Regions from separate parts of the Actinoallomurus sp. CA-150999 genome, predicted to be linked through region 4. Evidence: riboswitches for the same ligand, from Rfam matches in the RefSeq annotation. Region 4 holds a riboswitch; each other region holds the start of a gene.

The links. A riboswitch is a leader RNA that binds a small molecule or an ion and turns the genes downstream of it on or off. The one in region 4 is predicted to bind cyclic di-AMP.
Region 1: linked by a shared signal. The riboswitch ahead of ACQP2O_RS21030 (NlpC/P60 family protein) and the one ahead of ACQP2O_RS36670 (CHAP domain-containing protein) in region 4 are both predicted to bind cyclic di-AMP.
Region 2: linked by a shared signal. The riboswitch ahead of ACQP2O_RS37775 (CHAP domain-containing protein) and the one ahead of ACQP2O_RS36670 (CHAP domain-containing protein) in region 4 are both predicted to bind cyclic di-AMP.
Region 3: linked by a shared signal. The riboswitch ahead of ACQP2O_RS42875 (CHAP domain-containing protein) and the one ahead of ACQP2O_RS36670 (CHAP domain-containing protein) in region 4 are both predicted to bind cyclic di-AMP.

What each region holds. Positions count from the first base shown of each region.
Region 1 is NZ_CP192063.1:4,506,752-4,510,486, reverse strand. Features, by position in the region: gene ACQP2O_RS21045 (TetR/AcrR family transcriptional regulator) at 1-131, shown strand, start outside; gene ACQP2O_RS21040 (BlaI/MecI/CopY family transcriptional regulator) at 250-627, shown strand; gene ACQP2O_RS21035 (M56 family metallopeptidase) at 624-1,556, shown strand; cyclic di-AMP (ydaO/yuaA leader) riboswitch at 1,804-1,941, shown strand; gene ACQP2O_RS21030 (NlpC/P60 family protein) at 1,948-2,973, shown strand; gene ACQP2O_RS21025 (hypothetical protein) at 2,984-3,238, shown strand; gene ACQP2O_RS21020 (hypothetical protein) at 3,361-3,507, shown strand; gene ACQP2O_RS21015 (class I SAM-dependent methyltransferase) at 3,678-3,735, shown strand, end outside.
Region 2 is NZ_CP192063.1:8,166,161-8,169,895, forward strand. Features, by position in the region: gene ACQP2O_RS37760 (Insertion element protein) at 1-33, shown strand, start outside; gene ACQP2O_RS37765 (phosphoadenylyl-sulfate reductase) at 30-743, shown strand; gene ACQP2O_RS37770 (sirohydrochlorin chelatase) at 725-1,486, shown strand; cyclic di-AMP (ydaO/yuaA leader) riboswitch at 1,935-2,079, shown strand; cyclic di-AMP (ydaO/yuaA leader) riboswitch at 2,185-2,326, shown strand; gene ACQP2O_RS37775 (CHAP domain-containing protein) at 2,339-3,103, shown strand; gene ACQP2O_RS37780 (hypothetical protein) at 3,256-3,735, shown strand, end outside.
Region 3 is NZ_CP192063.1:9,319,528-9,323,262, reverse strand. Features, by position in the region: gene ACQP2O_RS42880 (LuxR C-terminal-related transcriptional regulator) at 1-770, shown strand, start outside; cyclic di-AMP (ydaO/yuaA leader) riboswitch at 1,191-1,336, shown strand; gene ACQP2O_RS42875 (CHAP domain-containing protein) at 1,529-2,074, shown strand; gene ACQP2O_RS42870 (cellulase family glycosylhydrolase) at 2,413-3,735, shown strand, end outside.
Region 4 is NZ_CP192063.1:7,930,372-7,934,106, forward strand. Features, by position in the region: gene ACQP2O_RS36660 (glycoside hydrolase family 64 protein) at 1-55, opposite strand, end outside; gene ACQP2O_RS36665 (LVIVD repeat-containing protein) at 366-1,742, shown strand; cyclic di-AMP (ydaO/yuaA leader) riboswitch at 2,017-2,166, shown strand; gene ACQP2O_RS36670 (CHAP domain-containing protein) at 2,165-3,166, shown strand; cyclic di-AMP (ydaO/yuaA leader) riboswitch at 3,383-3,561, shown strand; gene ACQP2O_RS36675 (NlpC/P60 family protein) at 3,566-3,735, shown strand, end outside.

The DNA.
Region 1 (3,735 bases), 3.4 Mb from region 4:
CACAGGGTCCCGCCCCGCAGACCGATCGCCGGGCCGGCCGCTCAAGCGCCGCTGACCGTGAGCGACTGGTCGCCTTCATCACCGGCGGAATCCTCGCGACCCTCCCGTCTGGAGCCGCCACCGATACGTGAGGGAAGGCCGCTTCCTGCTCAGCGATCTCGCTGAGTGAGACGGAGGCGTCCTAATGTGGAGGAAGCCCGGGTGATCGATAGGTCACAATAGTGCGGGCCCAGGGAGGGAGACGGACAGGTGGCGATCGCAGGGCCGCTCGAGCGAGCGATCATGGAGGCTCTGTGGGACGCCCAGAAGCCGCTACTCATTCGCGAGCTGATGGAGCAGGTCAACGCCGGATCCGAGAAGCGCTCGGCGTACACGACGGTGCAGACCGTCGCCGACCGACTCGTCCAGAAGGGCTTCCTCTCCCGGACGGCGGACCGCAACGCATGGCGGTACGCCCCGACGCGCAGCCGTGAGGATCACGTCGCGCAGGTGATGGCCGAGGCACTGGCCGAGACCACCGACCGCGGACCGGTCCTGGCCCGATTCGCCGAGACCATCGATCCCCAGGACGCGCACCGGCTGCTGGTCGAGCTCGCGCAGCGTTCGGCTCCGACGGAATCCCGGTGAGCCCGCTCGTCGAGCTCGGCGCGGTCACCGTCGCCCTCGGCATCGGTGCCGGGCCGTTGCTGGCCCGGAGCGCCTGGTGTCAGCGGATTCCCCGGGTGGGCGCGCTGGCGTGGTTGGGAGCCCTGGCGGGCACCATCGCCGGTCTGGTCGGGGTGGTCGTGCTGGTCTCGACCGGCCGGCATGGCCTGGTGCACCGGGCCGCGGAATGGGCGGCCGATTGCTGGCACCATCACGACGGATCCGGCGGACTGGCCCCGTACGCCTTCAACCTTGCGCTCCTCGTCAGCGCGGTCGCTGCCGCATGCGTGGCCGTCGCCAGGTACCGACGTACGGTGGCCCGTCGCCGGCGCCATCAGGAGGCGTTGCAGTTCGTCGTGCGGCTTTCCGGGGACATCGAAGATGTCTGCGTACTTGATCACCCGGTGCCGGTCGCCTACTGCGTGCCATCGCGCAAGCGCCCGATCGTCGTCAGCAGCGGTGCTCTCGATCGGCTGGACGACACGCAGCTTCAGGCTGTCTTGGCGCATGAACGGGCGCATCTGCGCTACCGCCACCATCTGTTCCTCACGGTCGTCGACGCGCTGGCGGCTGCGCTGTTCTGGCTGCCGACTTTTCGGGGCGCCCGCCGTTGCCTGCCGATCCTGCTGGAGATGAGCGCCGACGATGTCGCGGCGCGGCGGTGCGGCCGCCGCACGGTCGCCGTCGCGCTCCGGAAACTGGCGATCGCCCCGAGCCCGATCGGCGGACTGGCCGCCCAGAGCGCCGACAGGTCAGAACTCGATCAGCGGCTCGCCCGCCTCGAGACGCCGACCGCGATCGCCGACGACGATCGTGTTCGGCGTCTGACGTGGGTCACGGCGATGACTTCGGTGGTCCTTCCTGGGGTGATCTCCGCCGGCTGGCTCGCTGCGATGCCGTTCTTCTGCTGACGGACTTCCCTGTCGGTTACAACGCCAGGGTGATGCCGCGCGCGACGTCGAGCGTCATGGACACGACGGCGGCCGCGTGCCGGCACTCGACACGCGAGCGAAGAGGACCTGCACGCTCCCCGCGACGTACCAGGCGTCCGGCCGGCCGCTTGTCGGGGAACTCCGGCGAATCGTTCATTGGGTGGCAGGCGACCGCGAAGATCTCCTACACTGCGTCGGAGTCGGCCGCCCCCTGCTTCACACGAGGCACGGCCGACCGCTGAATCCCGTGAGGGAACCGGGGACCCGAGAATCCCGGGGCGAATCCGAGGCGTGCGAACGTCCGGTAGGGCTACTCCGGCCCGAGCCCGACAGCTAACCCGGTAGGCGGCGAAGGAGAGGAGTTTCTCACGTGGCGTTCTTCCACCCTGCCACCAACGGGTACGCCGTGGATCGTCCGCGGCGGCGCCGGTCGCTCCGGCTGTGCGCGGCGCTCTCGGTCACGGCCGCCGTGACCCTCACGGCGCTCCCGGCCGAGGCCGCTCCTAAACCATCGGCCGCAGCCGCGAAGAAGGAGCTGGAGAAGCTCAACGGTCAGGTCGACAAGATCGTTGATCAGTACAACAAGGCCAAGACCGAGCTGGATGCCGCGAAGAAGAGGCTCACTGCGCTCAATGGCCAGGTGAAGAGCGAGCGCAACGTCTACGAGAAGCTGCGTGCACGGGTCGCGCAGGTCGCCGCCGACGCCTACAAGAACGGCACTCTCGACTCGCGCACCGCCACCTTGCTCGCGTCCAAGGACCCCGACGCGGCGTTGAACCAGATGTCGGCCTTCCTGCAGCTGTCGAACAATCGCGGACAGGAACTGTCGGCGTTCCTGGCCTCTACTCAGCGCATCCGCCGCGAGCAGGCGGAGGCGCAATCCGCGTACCAGAGCGTCTCGCAGAAGGCCGCCGCGCTGAAGAAGCGCAAGGCCACCGTCGAGAAGGCCATCGCCAAACAGAAGAGCCTGCTGCGCAAGGCCGGTGAAGCCACGGCCGCGCCCGGCTCGGGAGCCGGTGGCACCTACAACGGACCGGCCTCAGGGCCGGCGCGCAAGGCGGTGGAGTACGCCTACGCACAGCTCGGCAAGCCCTACATCTGGGGCGGCACCGGCCCGAAGGGCTATGACTGCTCCGGACTGACGATGATGTCCTGGCGCGCCGCCGGCGTGAACCTCCCCCGCGTGGTCCCCGACCAGTACAGCGCCACACGCCACGTCTCCAAGTCCGACCTGCAGGCCGGTGACCTGGTCTACTTCGACGACATGGGCCACGAGGGCATCTACGTCGGCGGCGGCAAGTTCATCCACGCGCCGCGTACGGGAGAGGTCATCAGGCTGGACAGCATGTCGAACCCGTACTGGGTCTCCCACTACAACGGCGCCAGCCGCCCGTAACGGATCTCACGTGGCAGTACTGCGAGCTGCCGGATCACATCGGAAGACACCGCGCCGGCGAAGTCGGCTCGGCATCCTCCCGGCTCTGGTGACCGCCTGGACGTTCGCCATCGTCGGACTCGAGCACGTCGGCCTGGTCATCAAGGACAACGGCGACGGCACGATTCAGACCGTCGACGGCAACACCGACAACGCCGTCAAGGTCCGCGTCCGGCCCGCCTCCGACGTCGTCGGCTACGGCGGCTACCCGGACTACGTTCAGTAGCAAAGGCGCTCTTGGCAGCTGGGGCGGCTCGACTTCGATCGATCGAAGTCGAGCCGCCCCAGAGGCGTCTTTGAACGCTTCCGTCCGCAGGTTAAGGCGCTTGCCAATCCCCTCATCGTCACGTGGACGAGACGACGGACGGCGGCTTCGGGTGGCAGGGCGGCTGCGGCACCCAGCGCGTGCCCGCGGTGGCGTCCAAGACGGCGTCGCGAACGGCATCGCGGTGCGCGGCGATCGTCTCGCTCCAGATCCTCGGCACGCCGCAATGATACGCATTGCAGCGATCAGAGACAGTTGTATCGATAGCGACATCATGTATTGTAAACGGACGGTGAGTGCCCCTTCCCCTGGGCCGGCCTTGTCGTGTTCTGCCGGTACGCCGCCGCAACGGTGCGCGGTTGGTCCTCGGTCGCCGCGACGCCTGACGAAAGAGAGCCCGATGACAGATCCGTGTGCAGTGCACGCCCACAGCCGGTCCGCCGACCCCTACGTCGGGC
Region 2 (3,735 bases), 240 kb from region 4:
ACCGGCGCTCCTGGACGGGAGGGCTCGGCATGACTCTCCTGTACGAGCGCGCGCCTGCGGCGCTCGACCTGACCGACATCGTCGAATCGGCCGCCGACGCGCTGGAGGAGGCCTCCGCCGAGGAGATCATCCGCTGGGCGATCGCGACCTTCGGCGACCGGATCTGCGTCACGTCGTCCATGAAGGACGCCGTGCTGGTCGACATCGCCTCGAAGGTCCGCCCCGGCATCGACGTGCTGTTCGTCGACACCGGCTACCACTTCGCCGAGACGATCGGCACGCGGGACGCCGTCGAGGCCGTCTACCCGGTCAACGTGGTCAACGTCACCCCCTCCCGGACCGTCGCCGAACAGGAGCGCGACCTCGGGCCCCGGCTGTACGGGCGGAACCCGGATCTGTGCTGCCACCTGCGCAAGGTCGAGCCGCTGAACCGCGCGCTCGAGCCGTACCTCGCGTGGATCACGGGCATCCGGCGTGAGGAGACCTCACACCGGCGCGGCTCGCGCGTGGTCGAGTGGAACGCCGCGCGCGGGAAGGTCAAGGTCAACCCCCTCGCCCGCTGGACCCAGGCCCAGCTCCACGACTACATCGAGGAGCACGGCATCCTGGTGAACCCGCTGCAGTACGACGGGTACCCGTCGATCGGCTGCGAGCCCTGCACCAAGCAGGTCGCGCCCGGCGAGGACCCGCGCAGCGGACGCTGGGCCGGCACCGGAAAGACCGAATGCGGCATCAACCTCTGAGCACCTTCGCGATCCCTCTGGTCGCGGTGGCCCACGGGAGCCGGGATCCGCGTGCGGCGGCGACGATCGAGGAACTTCTCGATCTTGTTCGCCGTTCATCGGGGGTGCGGGTCGTGACCTCGTATCTCGACCACGCTCCCCCGGCCCCGGGGCAGGCGCTCGGTGGTCTCGTCGGAGAGGGGGCCGACGAGGCCGTCGTGCTCCCTCTGCTGCTCACCGCCGCGTATCACAGCAAGACCGATATCCCGGGGGCGCTTCGCGACATCCGCAGCGCCCACCCCCGGCTGACTCTGCACTATGGGGCGACGCTGGGCCCGCATCCGCTGATGACGACGGCCCTGGAGCGGCGGCTCGCCGAGGTCGGCGTCCGCCCCGACCCGGACACCGCTCTGGTGCTCGCCGCCGCCGGTTCCAGCGATCCGGCGGCGAACGCGACGATCGGCCGGCTGGCGCGCGCCTGGCGCGGCTGGCACTCCGTCGTCCCCGCGTACGCCTCCGCGGCCCGTCCCGCCCCTGCCGAGGCCGTACGTATGCTGTACGACGCGGGCGCGCCGCGAGTCGCGGTGGCGTCCTACTTCCTGGCCCCGGGCTACTTCGCGGACAAGGTCCGTGAGGAGTCCCTGGAGACCGGAGCGGTGGCGGTCTCACCCGTGCTGGGCGCCGCGCCGGAGGTGGCGGAGATCACGTCGCAGCGCTATCGCGAGAGCCTGACGCGTGGCGAGCGCGTAGCGGCGGCGGGCTGACGCCTTCCCGGCGCTCCGGCGCCGTCCGGCGAGCCTCCCGCCGGGCCCGTGGTCACCCATCGTGACGGGGCCCGGAATACCCTGTGTCACGCGACTGTTGGGATATCTGACGATTCCACAGTGCTTTGCGGCCGTTCATGATTGTTTCGGCCGGAACGTAATGTGGATCACAAGACGCACCAGATCGATCTTTATAGCGATCTTTGTAGTGCCGATCATGTGACTAATATTCGATGGCCATATTTGGCACGTCGGTATTTGTCTGATATGTTCCTCTAACACCGGCGACGCTCCCCATGCGCCGCCCGAACATCCGCCGGCGCGGCCGGCCCACCAGCGCAGATGGCGCGGCGCGAAGACGCGTGCGAGGGCCTCCGTACAGAGCCGAGACGGTTCATATCCAAAATCGTGCCACTCCCGCTGAGTACCCATTGATCCATTTAGAGCGGGAGCAGCAACGTCGAGTCCGTGAAGATCACGGAGCCGGGGACCCATCAGAAGTCCCGGGGTGAATCGGCACATCCCCTGTGCCGTAGGGCCGACTTCCACGCCCGAACCCGTCAGCTAACCCGGTAGGCGTACTGGAAGTAAGGAGTAGAACCTTGTCCGCTAGTCCGCCCTGATCTGAATACCGGCCGTCACCGCTACCCCTAGCCGATGACGGCAGACGTGTCTCTTTGTTCGAGCCGCCCGCATGAGCGGGCGACCCGCTGAATCCGCACCTCGCGGAGCCGGGGACCCACCAGAAGTCCCGGGGTGAATCGGCACATCCCCTGTGTCGTAGGGCAGCTTCCACGCCCGAACCCGTCAGCTAACCCGGTAAGCGGCATGGAAGCCGAAGGAGTACCCCCCGTGTCCCCTCGACACGCCAAACCCCGCTTTACCTTTGATCGCAAGACTCTCGCCGGCGTCATCGCCGGCACCGCCACCGCCGGCGTGGCCGCGATCACCGTGGCCGCCGCAGGGCCGGCGCTGTCCGCGCAGATCCCCGGTGCGTCCCGCGCCGTGGCGCACCACGTCGCCCAGATACCTAATCCCAGTATGGGTAAGGCGATCGAGGCCGGTTCCCTGGCCGACGCCCCGCACGTCAAGGTGCGCGCCCTCGCCGAGCCGAAGAAGCAGGTGCAGAAGAAGCTGCCCTCGGCCACGGACGTTCTGAAGCTCGCCGTCTCCCAGGTCGGCACGACCGAGAACGCCGCCGGCGGCAGCAAGTTCAACCAGTGGTTCATGGGCACCCCGTACGCCGCGCGCGGCGTGGCGCAGAACGGCGGGGCCATCAGCGACTACGCCAACGCCTCGTGGTGCGACATGTTCGTCTCCTGGGTCGGCGACCAGCTGGGCGTCAAGGGGATGGGCGCCGACGCGTTCACCCCGGACCACGCCAAGTGGTTCATCTCGCAGGGCCGCTGGGGCAACACTCCCAAGCCCGGAGCCGTCGTCTTCTTCTCCTGGAACGGCAGCGGTGTCGACGGCATCGACCACGTCGGCCTGGTCATCAAGGACAACCACGACGGCACCATCCAGACCGTCGAGGGCAACACGGACGACGCCGTGAAGGTCCGGACCCGGAACACCTCCTCTGTCGTGGGTTACGGCTACCCGGAGTACCCCCAGTAGTCGCCCGTGCCGGCGCGTGCCGCGTCGCCGCCGAGCAACGCGGCACGCGCTGGCCTTCCCTTCCCGGGCGGTCCCACGAATCCCCCTGGCATCGCCTCGGGATGCCCCCAATCCCGCATGCCCCCGTTCCCCATGCCCCCGAAAGGAATTCCATGATCAGGTTCTCGACGAAGGCCATTGCCACCGCGGCCGCCGGCGTCACCCTGGCCGGCGCCGGCGTGACCACCGCCCTCGCCTACGGAACCGCCTCGGAGTCGGCATCCTCGGCGCAGAGCGCCCCCGCGCCGTCCGCCGCGCAGGCGTCCAAGCAGGCACCGCAGACCGAGCAGCGCGTCGCCACGGAGAACAAGGACCGGCTGTTCGTGAGCGTCAAGAAGGACCCCAAGAAGGAAAAGGCTGCCCTGCCCGGCGGCGTCTCGACCGCGACGTCCTTCTGGGACCCGTCGACGGCCTCCGGCAAGCCGATGTCGTTCCACACGCTCGCCAGCCCGTACTGGCCGCTCGGCACCAAGGTGAAGGTCACCTACAACGGTAAGAGCGAGATCGGCATCGTGGAGGACTTCGGCCCGGCCGAGTGGGCCGTCGCGCAGCACAACCCGCCGGCGCTCATCGACCTGTCGGAGAAGATGATG
Region 3 (3,735 bases), 1.4 Mb from region 4:
GGCCCGCCCTGTCCCAGTACGGATCGCCGCGCGCGGAGGCCGGGTTCCATCTCGTGCGGGCGCAGGTCGCCGCCGCCCGCGACGGGCCCGCGTCGGCGGAGGAGGCCGTCGTACGGCTCTGCGACGAGGCCACGGCGAACTGCTGGACCTTGGTCGGCGAGCCGACCGCGGCACCGTGGCTCGTACGGACGGCGCTCGCCCTCGGCGACCGGGCCCACGCCGAGAGGGTGGTCTCGGCGATGGACCGGCTGGCCGCCGACCACCCCGTCTTCTCCAGCGTCGGTGTCACCGCGACGCACGCACGCGGCCTGCTCGACCGTGATCGGGTCGCTCTGCGACGCGCCGCCGAGCAACACGTCGACCCGTGGGCCGGCGCCTCGGCGGCGGAGGATCTGGGAAGCCTGCTCGCGGCGGACGGCCCCGGGACACGCGGGGAGGCCATCGCCGGCCTGGACGCCGCGCTGGCGGCCTATTCGGCACTCGGCGCGATCCGCGACGCCGCTCGGGTCCGCCGCCGGCTCAGGCGGCTGGGCATCCGGCGCCGGCACTGGAGCCGGGCCGACCGGCCGGTCTCCGGCTGGGCCAGCCTCACCGACACCGAACGCCGTGTCGCCGAGCTCGTCGCCCAGGGCCTGACCAACCGCGAGGTCGCCGACCAGCTGTTCATGAGCGCGCACACGGTCGCCTTCCACCTGCGTCACATCTTCCGGAAGCTGGATGTGACCTCCCGGGTCCAGCTGACCCGGCTCGCGCTGGAGGCCGGCGACTGATCCCCGGCGGGGACGCCCCTCGGATGGCATGCGACCTCTCCCGTCACATCCGCATCATTGTGAAAATTGGCCTTTCTGATCCCACAATTCAATAGAGGACACTGCATCCTCATGAGTTGTGTTCTGAGAGGCTAAGCGGCACCGGTCTCGGCGGTTGAGTGACCCAGATCACACAAAAGCCTGGTGCCGTCTGCGTGTTTTGTCCTGCTATGTTCCTATAACTCTTGCGGCGCTCGTACGCGTCGCCCGCATATCCGCTGGTGATGGTCAATCCGTCGGCCCGGGCAAGGGTGCGTTTGCGAAAACGCATTGTCCGGGGCGAATTCGGCCGATCTGGCTCATATTCAAAATTACACAACCCCCTACGCCGCCATCACAATGGCGGCCATTCCCCAACCCTCTTTTGACGCCGCCCGCCCTGCGGGCGACCCGCTGAATCCGCACCCCCGCGGAACCGGGGACCCACCAGAAGTCCCGGGGTGAATCGGCACGCCCCCCTTGTGCCGTAGGGCAGCTTCCACGCCCGAACCCGTCAGCTAACCCGGTAAGCGGCATGGAAGCCAAGGAGTTCCCCCATGCCCTGTGTCCCCCGACCCGAGAAAACGCCATCCGCATTCCGTTTCATTCCAGCCTTCGCCGGCGTCGCAACGGCCGGTGCCGCCGCGATCATTTTGACCTCGGCCGGACCGGCCGAGGCGTCATCCGCCGTTTCTCTTCCTGACCACGCCGCGGTCCCGTTCCCCCCGGCAAGCCGGCCCGTGCAGTGGCCCATCCCCGGCAGGGGACTGGACGCCAGGCCCAAGGACGAGCCCAAGGTGCAGAAGGTGCCCACCGCCGCCGACGCGCTGAAGCTGGCCGTCTCCCAGGTCGGCACCACGGAGACCGCCGCCGGGGGCACCAAGTACAACCAGTGGTTCATGTCCACGCCGTTCGCCAAGAGAGGCGTCCAGCGAGACGGCGGGGCGATCAGCGACTATGCCGACGCGAGCTGGTGCGACATGTTCGTCACCTGGGTCGGCGCTCAGGCGGGCATCAAGGGAATCGGCGGCGACGCCTTCACCCCGGAGCACGCCCGCTGGTTCAAGCAGCAGGGCCGCTGGGGCAGCGCTCCTAAACCGGGCGCGGTGGTGTTCTTCTCCTGGAGCGGCGGCGGCATCGACGGCATCGACCACGTCGGCCTGGTCATCAAGGACAACCACAACGGCACCATCCAGACCGTCGAGGGCAACACCGACAACGCCGTGCGTATCCGCACCCGAAGCACCGATCAGGTCGTCGGCTACGGCTACCCCCAGTACGGCTGACGACCGCTGTCCCCCCGCGTCGGCGTCGGGCCCCCAGAGGGCCCGGCGTCGACGCATGCTGCCACCGTCCCGGTGTTCGGTGATCTTGTTCGGTCTCGAGGAGACCCCCGCGCTCGCTCGCCGGGCGTGAGTCGTCCGGAGGAGCCGGTGGCCGCGGCACGCGCGGCTGAAAGTTTCAGCCGCGTTCCCGGTCCTGTCCCAGGTCGGCGTGCGTCTGCGCGTCCGGAGGCCGGGGTGCTCTTGCGATGCGATCGGGGGCGGGTGATCGTTGCCAGCGCCCGCAAACGCCGGAGCAGGACCGGGTGCCGCTTCGCCGCCTTTCGCCAGGGAGAACGCCCATGCCGATCCACCGGAGCTCATGGTGCAGAGCCGTGCTGGCCGCGGTCGCGGTACTGCTCGCCGGATTGGGGCTCGCCACGATCCAGACCGCCGCCCACGCCGCAGTCTCGTGTTCTGCCACGTACGCCAAGAGCTGGGACAACGGGAGCGCGTTCGGCGCGAACATCACGGTGACCAACACCGGTGATCCGCTCACCGGCTGGACGCTGAGCTTCGACTTTCCCGACAACCAGGTGATCACCCAGATGTGGGGCGGCGTGCCCTCTCCGGCGGTGCCCACCCCGGCGGGTGGGGCCATCACCGTCACCCCGACCTCGTACAACGCCGCCCAGGGCGCCGGGGCGACCTGGACCGTCGGCTTCAACGGCACCTACACCGGCGCCAACAGCGCTCCGAGCGTCTCGTGCGCCGGCCCCGGTTCCGGAGGAACGCAGCAGGCCCTGGTGGTCTCCCCGACGAGCGTGAGCGTGCCCGAGGGCGGGACGGCCGGCTACACGGTCCGCCTGAACGCTCAGCCGTCCGGCGACGTGACGGTCACCAGCACCGCGGGCACCGGTGACGGCGACATCACCGTGGTGAGCGGCGCGACCCTGACCTTCACCACGTCCGACTGGAACACCCCGCAGACCGTGAAGCTCGGTGCCGCCGAGGACCCCGACAGCACGAACGGCACCCGGCCGATCACCGTGGCGTCCAGCGGCCTGACGTCGGTCACGGTCAACGCCACCGAGGCCGACAACGACGGCGGCGGCACCGGAGGACCGGCACCCGCGCTGCACGTCTCCGGCAACCACCTCCTCACCTCGACCGGCGCCACGTACCGCCTGCTGGGCGTCAACCGGTCCAGCGGCGAGTTCGCGTGCGTGCAGGGCAAGGGCATGTGGGACAGCGGTCCGGTGGACCAGGCCTCGGTCGACGCGATGAAGGCCTGGAACATCCACGCGGTCCGGATCCCGCTTAACGAGGAGTGCTGGAACGGCACCGACGGCACGCCCAACGGCGCCACGTACCAGCAGAACGTCAAGGACTACGTGAACCTGCTGGTCGCGGGCGGCATCACGCCGATCGTCGAGATGCACTGGAACCACGGTCAGTACACGGGTCAGGGCGCGGGCTGCTCGGACACCACCGCGACCTGCCAGAAGCCGATGCCCGACGCGCAGTACGGGCCGACGTTCTGGACCGGCGTCGCGAACGCCTTCAAGGGGAACAACGCGGTCGTCTTCGACCTGTTCAACGAGCCCTACCCGGACGCCGCCGCGAACTGGGACGCGACCGCCGCCTGGACCTGCTGGCGGGACGGCGGCACCTGCACCGGCATC
Region 4 (3,735 bases):
GCGCCGCGGCGCCGAGGACTGCGCCGGACGCGAGGAACGACCTTCTGCCGATCATCCTGCTGTTCACGAATTCCCCTTCTTCGGTGACGACTTCTTCGGTGACGACCGCGTCAGGTGTCCAGCGAAGCGGCCGGGGAACCGCGGCGACAGGCGCTTAAGGCCCGCTTCAGGATCGGTTAATGATGCGATGAACGACCGCGCTCCGAGCGCGACGCGGATCGCCGTACGGCGACGATGAGCGGGACGTCCTCCCGGCCGCGCACCTCACCGCCGAGCCCGGTGGCCGCGCCGAGCCCTTGATCCTCTTGACCGCGCTGTATAGCGTCCGGTCAGATCATGCTCCTTCGCCAGACCCGAGGAGAGATGTGACAGCCCTGCGCACCCTGTCCCTGTCCGTCCTGGCCGCGGCCACCGCCGTGGTGACGATGGCCGGTCCCGCCCTCGCCTGCCCGCCCGGCGGCGACGACGATGACCAGGCGACCAAGCCCGCCGTCCAGCAGGACGTCATCGCACATCAGATCCACGCCGCCCCGCTGCCGCCCTCCAGCGCCGTGAAGGGAGTGCGACTCGCGGCCACCCTCCCCGACGCCAAGGGCGCGATCTCCCTCGGCTTCCTGACGTACGGGCACCGGAAGGTGATGTACGTCTCCGGGGAGTTCGGCCTGAAGACCTATGACGTCACCGACCCGGCCGCGCCGAAGGCGCTCGGGACGCTGTCCATGCCGGGCATGTGGGAGACGGAGGACACCGAGGCCGACCCGCACCGCAAGCTGGTCTTCATGGCGCGCGACCCGCGCGCCTTCAACGGCAACACGCACACCGGCGAGTCCGGCGTCTACATCGTGAGCCTGGCCGACCCTGCCAAGCCGGTGCAGCTCGCGTACGAGAAGATCCCCGCCGGGCACACGACGAGCTGCGTCGACGACTGCCGGTACCTCTGGACGGGCGGCCCGGCCAAGGCCGACTGGATGCCCGCCGACTGGGGCGGCCGCCCGGTCTGGGTCACCGACGTACGGGACCCGAGGCATCCGCGCACGTTCGCCCAGCCGATCGAGCTGGGCCGCAACGACGGGACCACGGACTACGTCCACGACATCCAGGTGGACGCGGCCGGGGTGACGTGGGCGTCCGGACGCGGCGGCATCCGCGGCTACTGGACCCAGGGACGACACTGGGACCCCGTCCAGCGGACCGTACGCGTGGCCCGCGCCTGGGACCCGATCCCGTACGCGGGCGGCGGCATCAGCGAGACCGCGGCGCCGTCCAAGTTCATGCACAACTCGTTCCGGCCCGTCGGCTCGACCGCCCACGAGGCGCCGGGCGGCGGCGACCTCGTCTACGGCACCGAGGAGGCGTTCAACCCCGGCTGCGCCGACGACGGCCGGCTGGTGATCGCCTCGCTGCACGGCTCGTACGGGGGTGAGGGCTGGCGGTCGACTCCGGACAAGCCCTTCCGCCTGCGTACGGTCGGCACCTGGAGCGTGGCGGGCCAGGAGGGCAGCCGGACGGACACCGACGACTGCTCGGCCCACTACTTCTCCGTGCACCACGACGTCCTCGTGCAGTCCTTCTACTCGCAGGGCACCCGCTTCCTCGACGTGCGGGACCCGGCGCATCCGAAGCAGGTGGCCTACTTCCGGCCCGCGGACGCCATGTCGTGGGCGCCGTACTGGCACGACGGATACGTCTACGTCGCGGACAACACCCGCGGGATCGACATCCTGCGACCCGACTTCCACTGAGGAAGCGTCGGCCCGAGTGCCGTGTTCGTCACTTTTTTCGGGTGGCGGGCACGGCACTCGGCTTTTCTCGGCGCCGCCGCAGGACGTCCTCGAATGGCTGCGCCGCACGTGAGAGCACCTTTTCGGGCGTTGCCCGGTCGGCGGGCGGCACACGCAGCTACGCTCGGTGAGCAAGTGATGCCAGACTTTCGTTTCCGAACGCGTTGCCGTTGTTGCGAGAGTTCGGCTAGATTTCGCCGAGATCGGGCTGTGACCAACCTCCAACCAGGGGGTTGCAGGCCGACCGCCTAATCCCGACGGCGCAGCCAGCGGCGCGGGAGCCGGGGACCCATCTGTCCCTTGGGGTGAATCCGTCACGCACGGTAGGGCTCCTCTCTGGCCCGAACCCGTCAGCTAACCCGGTAGGCGGCCTAAGGGGAGATATGGATTCAATAGGTCAGAAACTGCTAGAGGTCGCCAAGAGCCAGCTCGGCTACCACGAGAAAGCCGACGGTTACACGAAATTCGGCGACTGGTACGGCAAGCATGTCGACAAGGACTCCTCCTACACGGACGCTCCCTGGTGTGACATGTTCCTCGCGTGGGCGGCCAACAAGGCCGGCGTCGAGGACTGGACCGGGCAGTTCGCCTCCACTCCCGACCACGCCCAGTGGTTCAAGAAGCACCACGCCTGGGGCCACAAGGCCGAGCCCGGCGCGATCGTCTTCTTCTCCTGGTCGGGCGGCAAGAGCATCGGGGACATCGAGCACGTCGGCATCGTCGAGCGCGTCGACGGCCACACGCTGCACACGATCGAGGCCAACCACAACAACGCGCTGCTGCGCGCCACCCGGGACATCAGCCAGGTCGTCGGGTTCGGCTACCCCTCCAAGGTGAAGGTGAAGGCCGCCCCCGTAACCGCCCAGCAGACGGCGCAGAACGACCAGAAGTACGCTCCTAAGCACGCCGCCCCCACGCCCGCGGTCAAGGAGATCGGCCAGGACGCCCCGGCGCTGGGCGACACGCGCACGATCGCGTCGCACGACCCGGCGCCCGCGCCGACCTCCCTGCCGGACCAGCAGGCCGCCCTCACCGGGCTGCTCGCCGTCGTCCTGTTCGGCACGGTGGCCCTGGCCGTCGGCAAGTCGAAGGTGAAGGTGCCCGTCGCGGCGCCGAACGTCCGGGTCCGCAAGCGCGGCAAGCACCACCGCACGCCGGTCGAGCTGCCCGCCGAGGTCAGCGTGGCCGATCTGGACGCCGCCGACGCCGGCACCATGGTCATGCCCATCCTGTCCGCCGAGGCCGCCGCGCTGGCCGAGGACAAGGAGTTCTGGGGCAAGATCTCGGAGCTGGAGGAGGACGTCGAGCTGGCGTTCTGGAACACCCTGCACGCGGCGGTGGTCCAGAACAGCTCCGAGGCCGAGGCCGAGTCCGTCCTCTCCTGAGCGAGCACGTCCGAACGTCACGCCGGTCCCCGTTTCCTCCCGATCCGGAGGGGCGGGGACCGCGTGCGTCTAGGCGCAAAGGACCAGCCCCCGCATCACCCAGAGTGACCATCCTCCGATCCCCCGGGCCATCTCCGCATGTTCTCGTTGGTCGCCCCGTCACTATCCGTTAATCTCCAGCGAGTCGTCACCGGCCGAGAGACGGCCGGACCGCCGAATCGCCCGTCGCGTCAGCCGACGCAACGGGGAACCGGGGACCCACTCGCGAAGCCACGGGGCACCTCCCGCCTTCGCATCCGGGGTGAATCCGCGCCCGTCGCCGACGGTGCGCGGTAGGGCTTCTCTTCCGTCCGAACCCGTCAGCTAACCCGGTAGGCGGCCTGAGGAGAGGAGCACTGGATGGCGTCATCGCACCCTGCGGACAGCCGCGATCCCCATCATCCCGGGAAGGGCACGGCCCGCCGTACGGCCGTCGTGACCCTCACACACGACCCGCAGAGGGCCGCCGGCCGTCACACGGCCGCAGTGGCCTCCACGCAGGACCCGCGCCGCCCCTCGAAGGCCACGGC